Regions from separate parts of the Streptomyces sp. NPDC016469 genome, predicted to be linked through region 3. Evidence: riboswitches for the same ligand, from Rfam matches in the RefSeq annotation. Region 3 holds a riboswitch; each other region holds the start of a gene.
The links. A riboswitch is a leader RNA that binds a small molecule or an ion and turns the genes downstream of it on or off. The one in region 3 is predicted to bind cobalamin.
Positions count from the first base shown of each region.

Region 1: it holds a riboswitch for cobalamin, as region 3 does, so the genes downstream of both, ABZ565_RS06425 (CbtB-domain containing protein) here and ABZ565_RS24880 (cobalamin biosynthesis protein) in region 3, are expected to answer to the same signal.
Region 2: it holds a riboswitch for cobalamin, as region 3 does, so the genes downstream of both, ABZ565_RS31500 (ABC transporter substrate-binding protein) here and ABZ565_RS24880 (cobalamin biosynthesis protein) in region 3, are expected to answer to the same signal.

Region 1 is NZ_JBEYCQ010000004.1:250,892-254,155, reverse strand. Features, by position in the region: gene ABZ565_RS06440 (tetratricopeptide repeat protein) at 1-23, shown strand, start outside; gene ABZ565_RS06435 (GNAT family N-acetyltransferase) at 90-584, shown strand; gene ABZ565_RS06430 (CbtA family protein) at 649-1,419, opposite strand; gene ABZ565_RS06425 (CbtB-domain containing protein) at 1,452-1,667, opposite strand; adenosylcobalamin (AdoCbl) riboswitch at 1,713-1,804, opposite strand; gene ABZ565_RS06420 (histidine phosphatase family protein) at 1,929-2,507, shown strand; gene ABZ565_RS06415 (helix-turn-helix domain-containing protein) at 2,845-3,264, shown strand, end outside.
Region 2 is NZ_JBEYCQ010000040.1:25,888-29,151, forward strand. Features, by position in the region: gene ABZ565_RS31490 (acyl carrier protein) at 1-43, shown strand, start outside; gene ABZ565_RS31495 (beta-ketoacyl-[acyl-carrier-protein] synthase family protein) at 40-1,263, shown strand; cobalamin riboswitch at 1,314-1,500, shown strand; gene ABZ565_RS31500 (ABC transporter substrate-binding protein) at 1,562-2,602, shown strand; gene ABZ565_RS31505 (iron chelate uptake ABC transporter family permease subunit) at 2,653-3,264, shown strand, end outside.
Region 3 is NZ_JBEYCQ010000023.1:67,901-71,164, reverse strand. Features, by position in the region: gene ABZ565_RS24890 (inorganic phosphate transporter) at 1-1,167, shown strand, start outside; gene ABZ565_RS24885 (hypothetical protein) at 1,200-1,433, shown strand; cobalamin riboswitch at 1,579-1,707, shown strand; gene ABZ565_RS24880 (cobalamin biosynthesis protein) at 1,827-2,831, shown strand; gene ABZ565_RS24875 (cobyric acid synthase) at 2,828-3,264, shown strand, end outside.

The DNA of each region.
Region 1 (3,264 bases), on a different contig from region 3:
CCGGTGACCTCGGGCCCGCGTAAGCCCGTATGGGCACCCGCCGTATTTCGGGTGCCGGGAGCAGCAGCCGCGTGATACTCCACAGGACCATGACCGACCTTGAGACGCCGCGCCTGTTCCTGCACCCGATGTCGCCCGCCGACGCCGAGCACGTCGCCGCGGGCGCACCCCCGGCCGGTGCGCGCTGGGCCCCCGGCTACCCCTCCCCCGGCGAGCAGGGGGCCGCGACGCGCTTCCTCGCCACATGCGCGGAGAACGGAGATCCCAGCCCGTTCTGCTCCTACGAGATACGGCTCCGTGCGGAGGGTGTGGTCATCGGTGGCATCGGCTTCCACGGCGCGCCGGACGAGCGGGGCAGCGTCACGATCGGTTACGGGCTCGTGGAGTCGGCACGCGGACAGGGTTACGCCTCCGAGGCGCTCCGGGCGCTGCTCCGGTTCGCCCGGGAACAAGGCGTCGCGCGGGTGCGCGGGGACGCCGACTCCGGCAACATCCCCTCGCAGCGGGTCATGACGGCGGCCGGGATGCGACTCGTGAACGAGGACGCGTCGCTGAAGTACTACCTCGCCGAGTGGGCGGCGTAAAACGGGTGGTGCCCGCCGTCGGCCACCCGGCGGGCACCACCCGTTGCCATACGTACGGCTGCCGTCAGCCCATCGCGGCGGCTGTCCGGCCACCCGCGAGCGCGTCGGCCCTCGGCACCAGCAGCCGTTCGGTGAGGTGGCCGAAGAGCAGGCCGAACGTGGTCCACAGCGTGGCCTGCACCGCGAGCGTGGCCAGCCGGAACTGCCACAGCAGCGTGGCCGGGAAGTCCTTGCCGACCTCGTTGAACGAGGGCAGGAACACGTAGGCGAGGGCGATCAGCAGGACGTAGCCGGCCGCCGCCGCGACCGTCGCGTTCCAGTTGCCCAGGCGGGGTGCCAGCCGCTTGCCGACGATGACGGCGGCGACCGCGAGCAGCACGCTGAGGGCGACCATCAGGAAGAACAGCGCGGTGCGTCTGCCGATGGTGTCGGGGTTGCCGACGGCCGGCGGGTTGGCCGGGTACTTCAGGAACGGCACGACGTACACGCTCACCAGCGCGGCGCCCGCGATCAGCGCGGCCGTGGCCCTCGGGCCGAACCGGCCCACCCGGCCCAGCGCGTAGCAGAAGACGAGCGCGGCGATGCCGCCGGCCGCGACGCCGAAGACGAGCACACCGGTGGCCAGGCCGGCGGTGGACTGCACGCCCCGGCCGACGAGTTCCTCGCCGGCGCCGTGATGGTGGCCGTGGGCGCTGTGCGCGGCCTCTTCGAGCGCGATGGCCGCGTCGACCCGTGACTCGCCGAGGAAGTAGGCGACGAGCAGCGCGAGCGCTCCCGCGGCCACTCCGGCGAGCATGCCGCGGACCAACAGGGCTCTGACGGATACGGAGTTCATGAGGGATTCCCCTGGATCAGCCGGATGGGCGGTCAGTGGCAGGGGAAACCGAGCAGGTGACGGCCGTCGTGGACCCACTCGTGGACGCCTTCGCCCGAGATGAGGGCCGTGGCACCCTGTTCGGCGCCGACGAAGTAGAGCAGGACCAGCATGAGAATGCCGAAGAACACCGCCCAAGGGGCAATGGCCTTCAGGGAGATGGGGGTGATGGCGGGTGCGCCGGTTGCGGGGGCAGCACTCTGTGCCATGGCAGAACCTCCTGTGGGAACACGCGTCCCGATCGTGGTGCCTGAGACGAAGGTGCTGGGTCTGACTTCCCGCGTGCGCGGGTACACAGTGGCGCGACCGTGCCGGATTCTCACCGGACTTCCGTCACACCTTCGTCATGTCGCCGCGACCATACCGCCTGGACGCCCGGCGCCGCCATGCCCCGTCCGGACAGCCCGCGGAGCCCGGATGCCATGGTGGGTTCGGTCGTGCGGCCACTTTTCAGGGAGTTGAGGGCGGGGATGACGGTACGGGTGTTGTTGGTCTCACCGGCCATGAACGCGGCGTTGCGGGAGGCCCGGTTCGCGGGTGACGCCGCGCTCGACGCGTCGGGCGTGCGGGCGGCCGCGCCGGCCGCGCCACATGTCCCCGAAGCGGACCGGGCGGTGCACGGGCCCTCCGAGCGGTGCTCCCGGACGGCGGAAGCGCTGGGCCTGCGCTCGTCGGGTGAACCCGCCTTGCGCGAATGGGGATTGGGGCGCTGGTCGGGCGCCCGCCTGGACGAGGTGAGCGCGCGCGAGCCCGAGGGGGTCGCCGCCTGGCTGGCCGACCCCTCGGCCGCCCCGCACGGCGGCGAGTCGCTGCTCGACCTGTGCGCGAGGGCGGGCACGTGGCTCGACTCGCTGCAGGGTGAGGTCCGGGTGCTGGCCGTCGCCGAGCCGTCCGTGGTGCGGGCTGCCGTCGTCCACGCCCTCGCGCTGCCGCCCCAGGCGTTCTGGCGCCTCGACGTCGCCCCGCTCACGCTGACGGAGCTGAGCGGCCGGTCGGGGCGGTGGAACCTGCGCTGCGGCCGGCCCCTCGCACCGGCGCCGGCCGGCTGAGACGTGCGTACGGAGCGCCTACCGGCCGGAAACGAGGACCCCTCGACGAGAACGGGCCGCCCGCTCCGGCCCTGGCCGGGATCCGAGCCCGGAGGCACGCCGCCGACCGGCCTCACCAGGACCTCAAAGCCTCTTGCGCTCCTCTCGCCCCACGGGTAGCGGCGCGCGGTGTGCCGTGGGTCACGTTCGCGCGTGGCGGGGTGTGCCCCTGTTGTGAAGGTCGGGCATTCTCTCCCGGCGGCCGTGCGAAGAGGTACGGCCCGGTGACCGCCTGGGGGAGAAGATGCCGCGACACGCGGACACGGAGCAGGAGCGGGGAACAGGCCGCGGGAGAGGCGTGATCGAGGGGGCGTTCGCGCTCCTGGAGGCGTTGCGCAGGTGCGGCGGGGAGGCCGGGCTCACCGAGATCGCCGCGGCCTGCGCCCTGCCCAAGGGGAGCGCCCACCGGCTGCTGGAGCAGTTGCTGCTGGTGGGTGCGGTGGAGCGGCGGGGCAGTCGCTACCGCGTCGGCTCGCAGCTCTACCGCCTCGGCCAGACGTGGGAGCCGCACCCGGGCTTGCGGGGGGCGGCCCGTCACCCGCTGCACCGGCTGCGGGCAGCCACCGGCGCGAGCGCCCTGCTGACCGTCCTGCATGACGGCCGGGCGCTGACCGTGGCGTCCGTGCCGGGCGGGGCGGAGCCGCTGGTGCCGGTGCGGAACGGTATGAGCTTCCCGCTGGACACAGCGGCCGGCCAGGTGCTGAGCGTCCGAGGCCGG
Region 2 (3,264 bases), on a different contig from region 3:
GCTCACGGAGCACCTCCACGCGGCGGCGGGCGTCGCCCGATGAGGACACCGGCCATCGCCGTCACCGGCCTCGGCATGATCACCCCGGTCGGCAACGACACCGAGTCCACCTGGGACGGGGTGTGTGCCGCGGTGAGCCCGGCCCGCACCGTTCCCGCGCTCGCCGGGTGCGCGATCGACTTCGCCTGTGTGGTCGACGGAATCGACCTGGACGCCGAGATCGGCCGCCGCACGGCCTTCCGGATGGGCCGGTACGTCAAGTTCGCGGTCCTGGCCGCCCGGGAGGCCGTCGCCGACGCCGGGCTCGACCCGGCCGGCTGGGACGGCAGCCGCGTCGCGGTCGTCGTCGGCACCAGCAGCGGGGGCTCCGCGCACCTCACCGACCAGGCGCTGGTGCTGGAGCGGAGGGGGCCGGAGGCGACCTCGCCGGCCGGGGTCCTGCTGACCATCCCCAACATGCCGGCCGCCGAGATCGCGATCGAGATGCGGGCCACCGGCCCCAGCATGGCCCCCTGCACGGCCTGTTCGTCCGGCGTCACCGCGCTGTCCGTCGCCCGCGACCTGCTGGTGACCGGGCAGTGCGACGTCGCCATCGCGGGGGCGACCGAGTCGACCGTCTTCCCCATCGCCATGACCGGCTTCGCCCGGTCCGGGGCCGCCGCCCGGGCGGACGGCGACCTGTCCCGGCTCAGCCGGCCCTTCGCCGCCGACCGCGCCGGACTCGTCATGGGCGAGGGGGCCGCCGTGATGGTGCTGGAACGCGCCGCCGACGCGGAGGCCAGGGGCGCCGAACCCCGGGCCCTGCTCGCCGGCACCGGCGCCACCACGGACGCCCACCACCCCACCAGCCCGCACCCCGACGGGCGGGTCGCCCGGGCCGCCGCCGAGGCCGCCCTGCGCGACGCGGGCTGGCGGGCCGACGAGGTGGAGCACGTCAACGCGCACGGCACCGCGACCGTACGCAACGACGCCGCCGAGGCCGCGCTGATCAGCCGGGTGTACCCGCACCGGCCGCCCGTCACCGCCCCGAAGGGCGTGCTCGGGCACTGCATGGGCGCGGCCGGGGCGATCGAGGCGGGGCTGACGATCCTCACCCTCCAGCGCGGGGTCGTCCCGCCGGTGGCCAATCTGGACGCCCCCGCGCCCGGGTTCGACATCGACTGCGTCACCAAGGTGCCGCTGGTGCGGCCCGTCCACCGGGCCGTCAGCCACTCCTTCGGCTTCGGCGGGCACAACGCGGTGGTGGCCCTCCAACGTCCGTGAGCGGCCCTTTCCGGACGGGCACGGGCGCCGCTGAGCCGCGCGGACCCGCGTGGTAGCGTGCCCAGGCCAGTCGAACTCCACGTAGGGGTCAGGGAATCCGGTGCGAATCCGGAACTGACGCGCAGCGGTGAGGGGGACGGGCGGGGCCACGGCCACTGGGAGACCACCGTCTCCCGGGAAGGCGTCCCGCCCGAGCGAACCCGAGTCCGAAGACCTGCTGGCGACCGCCGTCCGGGACCGGACGGCGGGTTCCGTACAGCGGGCCCCGCGCATGGGCCCAGAGACGCCGAGGTACCCCGTGCCGCCGATATCCGGCCCCGCCCGTTCCGCCGCCCTGCTCACCGCCGCGCTCCTGCTGCTGACGGCCTGCGGAGGAAGCCCGCCCGACGCGGCCGGGGACAAGGGCACGGCGGACGGCTATCCGGTCACCCTCAAGAACTGCGGGCGCACCGTCACCGTGCCGGCCGCGCCCCGCCGCGCGGTCTCCGTCGACCAGGGCACCACGGAGATCCTGCTCTCGCTCGGACTCCAGGACCGGATCGCCGCCACCGCCACCTGGACCGACCCGGTGATGAAGGGCCTGGAGAAGGCCAACGCCGGCGTGAAGCGGATCGCCGACAACCGGCCCTCCTCCGAGAAGGTCCTCGACCAGGAGCCCGACTTCGTCGCCGCCGACTTCGAGTCGACCCTCGCCAAGGGCGGCGTCGCCCCGCGCGAACAGTTCGAGCAGCTGGGCGTCCCCACCTACGTCTCGCCCGCCGACTGCACGGCCAAGGACAACACCAGGGACGGCGACGGCGTCCGCACCGGGGCCCTCACCATGGACAGCGTCTACGGCGAAGTGCGCGACCTGGCCCGGGTGTTCGGCGTGCCCGAGCGCGGCGAGAAGCTGGTCGCGCGGCTCCGCACCCGTATCCGCGAGGCGGCCGAGGGCATCGACGGATCCGGCACCTCCGTCCTGTACTGGTTCGCCAACTCCGAGTCCCCCTACCTGGCGGGCTGCTGCGGGGCGCCGGGCATCATCACCCGGGAGCTCGGCCTGAAGAACGCCTTCGACGACACACACGACGAGTGGCCCCGGATCAACTGGGAGACCGTCGCCGACCGCAACCCGGACGTGCTGGTCATCGGCGACCTCACCCGCAAGTCGCAGACCGCCGAGAGCGCCGCCGGGAAAATCGCCTTCCTGGAGTCCAACCCCGTCACGAAGAAGATGGACGCCGTACGCCACAAGCGCTACGTCCTGCTCAGCGGCCAGGCGATGAACCCGACCATCCGCACGGTCGAGGGCGTGGAGCTGGTGGCCGCCGGGCTGCGCGAGTTCGGGCTCGCGGGGTGACGGCCACCGACCCGCTGACCGCCCCGCGCGAGAAGGCGCCGGAAGCCGCCGTGCCCGCCCGCCCCCGCCCGCGCCGCCTGCGCGGCGGCCTCCTGTGGACCGGCGGCCTTCTGCTGCTCGTCCTGTCCGTCGCGGTCGCCGTCACCATCGGACCGGCCCGGATCTCCGTCGTGGACGTCTGGTCCGCCGTCGCCGCCCACCTCGGCATCGGCGAGGCCCGGCTCAGCCCGATCCGCGACGGCATCATCTGGAACCTGCGCATGCCGCGTACCCTGCTCGCCGCCGTCTGCGGGGCCGGCCTCGCGGTCTGCGGGACCGTCATGCAGTCCTTGCTGCGCAACCCGCTCGCCGACCCGTTCGTCCTCGGCGTCTCCTCCGGGGCGTCCACCGGCGCGGTCCTGGTCGTCGTGCTCGGCGTCGGCGGGGGAGCGGTGTCGCTGCCGGCCGGGGCGTTCATCGGGGCGCTCTGCTCGTTCGCGCTGGTGATGCTCCTCAGCCACACCCTGGGCGGCTCCACCGACCGGGTCGTGCTGTCCGGGGTCGCCGCGATGCAGCTGTTCTCGGCGCTGACCTCGTTCGTCGTCATGACGGCCGCCGACGCCGAGCAGACCCGGGGGGTGCTGTTCTGGCTCCTCGGCTCGCTCGGCGGGGTCGGCTGGACC
Region 3 (3,264 bases):
TCGACCGGCGCACTCAAACCCAAGACGGCGGTCGCGATGTCCGCCGTTCTCAATCTGGTCGGCGCGTTCCTGTCCGTGGAGGTCGCCAAGACGATCTCCGGCGGGATCGTCAACGAGGACGGCCTCAGAACCGAGGTCATCTTCGCGGCGCTCGTCGGCGCCATCCTGTGGAATCTTCTGACCTGGCTGGTCGGGCTCCCGTCCAGCTCCTCCCACGCACTGTTCGGCGGCCTCATCGGCGCCGCGGTGATGTCCGCCGGCTGGTCGTCGGTCGACGGCGGCACCGTCGTCACCAAGGTGCTGCTGCCCGCCGTCGCCGCCCCGATCGTGGCCGGTGTGGCCGCGCTCCTGGCCACCCGGCTCACGTACCGGATCGGCGGGAAGATCCGGAACGACGCCCAGGAGAAGGCGACCGCCAAGGGCTACCGGGCGGGGCAGATCGCCTCGGCCGGACTCGTCTCGCTCGCCCACGGCACCAACGACGCGCAGAAGACCATGGGCATCATCACCCTCGCCCTGGTCACCGGCGGCGTCCTCTCCCCCGGCTCCAACCCGCCGGTCTGGGTCATCGTCAGCGCCGGCCTGGCCATCGCGCTCGGCACGTACCTCGGCGGCTGGCGCATCATCCGCACCATGGGCAGCGGCCTGACCGAGCTGAAGCCCCCGCAGGGCTTCGCCGCCCAGACCAGCGCGGCCACCGTCATCCTGGCCTCCTCGCACCTCGGCTTCTCCCTCTCCACCACGCAGTCCTGCTCCGGGGCCGTGATGGGCGCGGGCCTCGGCCGTGCCGGGGGCGTGGTCCGCTGGTCCACCGCCACCCGGATGTTCGTCGCCTGGGGCCTGACCCTGCCGGCCGCCGGTCTGGTCGGCGCGGGTGCCGAGTTCCTGACGAAGCAGGGCACCTGGGGTGTCGTGGTCGTCGCGGCCCTCCTGATCGCCGGGTCCGGGGCGATCTGGGTGCTCTCGCGCCGCAAACCCGTCGGCCACGGCGATGTCGCGCCCGGCACCGAGGACGCGGCCCCCGCCGAGCCCGCCGGTGTCGTCACCCAGGCCATCGCGGCCGTGAGCCCGCCGCCCACCGTGGCCCAGGCGCACGACCTCGCCGCCACCATTCCGGCGCCCGCCGGTCCCGTCGCCGCCGATCCGGCCCGACCCGCCACGGTCTGACAGACCCCGGTACTCCGGTAAGGACACCCCGTATGAACATCGACTGGGCAGCTCTGGGCACCGTCTTCGGCGTCTCCCTCATCACCACCGTCGCCCTGGTGGGCCTCTTCACCCTGGGGATCGCCGGCCTCTCCAAGCAGCCGGAGCCGGCCGCCGGGGGCGGTCAGGCGGGCTCCTCGCTCCTGCTGGCGCGCGCCGGGGCGTACGTCTGCTTCGGGCTGTGCGCGGCGGCGGTCGCGTACGGCATCTATCTGATCGTCGCCTGACGCACCACCTCTCCCCCGGGCCGGACGCACCTCGTGCGCGTCCGGCCCGCTGTGTGTCCGCCCACACCGTGCCGCCGCAGGTCAACGGCGAGTTGACGGGCGTTCGCGGGGCGTGGTGGACTGCCGGAGCCATTACGGCGACAGCAGAGGAAGCCGGTGCGAATCCGGCGCGGTCCCGCCACTGTCACCGGGGAGCGGTCCCCACCGCACGTCACGGCCCGCGCGAGCGGGCTGGAAGACCGGGGAATCCGCCGATCCGGAAGCCAGGAGACTCTTGTCGCCGTCACGTCGAACCAGGGCGCGGACCCTGAGTGAGGACATATCGCCATGCCCGGCTGCCGTGCGACCTCCCCACAGCCCCTGTCGGCAGCCTCTGGTACGGCCGGCTGAACCGTGCGTGCCGATCGCATCTTCGCGTACGGCGCCACCGCCGGCCTGATCGCCGACCTGCTGCTCGGTGACCCCCGCAGGGGGCACCCGGTCGCCGCCTTCGGGCGGGCCGCCGCGGCCGTCGAGGACCGGCTCTGGCGCGACCACCGCGGCCGGGGCGCCCTGCACACCCTGATCTGCGCCGGGGGCGCCGCCGGGAGCGCCGCGCTCGCCGCCCACGCCCTGCGCCGCCGTCCCGCCGCCTCCGTGGCCCTGACCGCCGCCGCCACCTGGTCCGTCGTCGGCGGTACGTCGCTGGGGCGCGAGGCCCGGGCCATCGGCGGGGCGCTCGCCGCCGGTGACATCGAGCGCGCCCGGGAGCGGCTGCCGCACCTGTGCGGGCGCGACCCGCAGGCGCTGGACGGCCCCGGGATCGCACGCGCCGTCGTGGAGTCCGTCGCCGAGAACACCTCGGACGCCGTGGTCGGCGCCCTCGTCTGGGGCGCCCTCGCCGGTGTCCCCGGGCTCGTCGGCTTCCGCGCCGCCAACACGCTCGACGCGATGGTCGGCCACAAGTCGCCCCGCTACCTGCGGTACGGCTGGGCGTCGGCCCGGCTGGACGACCTCGCGGGCTGGCCCGGCGCCCGGCTCACCGCCCTGCTCGCCGTGGCCTCCGGCGGCCGCCCCCGGGAGGCGGTACGGGCCTGGCGGGCCGACGCCGCGAAGCACCCGAGCCCCAACGCGGGGCCCGTGGAGGCCGCGTTCGCCGGGGCGCTCGGCGTACGGCTGGGCGGGACCCTCGCGTACGGGGGGCGCGTCGAGCACCGGCCCGTGCTCAACGGGGAGGCGGGCCGTGCCGTGGAGACCGGGGACATCGCGCGTGCCGTGCGGCTCTCACGCCGGGTGGGCGTGCTCGCCCTCGGCGTCGGCGTGGCCGCCCGGCTGGGCGCGGGAGCGGTCGCGCGCCGGATCCCGGGACGGACCGGGGGACCTCAAGGACCTCGTACCTCTGGACGGAGAGCGATATGAGCGGCGGACTGCTGGTCGCCGGGACCACATCGGACGCGGGCAAGAGCGTCGTCACGGCGGGCATCTGCCGCTGGCTGGTGCGCCGGGGCGTGAAGGCCGCCCCGTTCAAGGCGCAGAACATGTCGCTGAACTCCTTCGTCACCCGCGAGGGCGCCGAGATCGGCCGGGCCCAGGCGATGCAGGCCCAGGCCGCCCGCGTCGAGCCGACCGCCCTGATGAACCCGGTGCTGCTCAAGCCCGGCGGCGACCGCTCCAGCCAGGTCGTCCTGATGGGGCGGCCGGTCGGCGAGATGAGCGCCCGCGGCTACCACGGCGGGCGGCAGGAACAACTGCTGTCCACCGTCACGGACTGCCTGGAGCAGCTGCGCGGCACGTACGACGCGGTGATCTGCGAGGGCGCGGGGTCGCCCGCCGAGATCAACCTGCGCCGCAC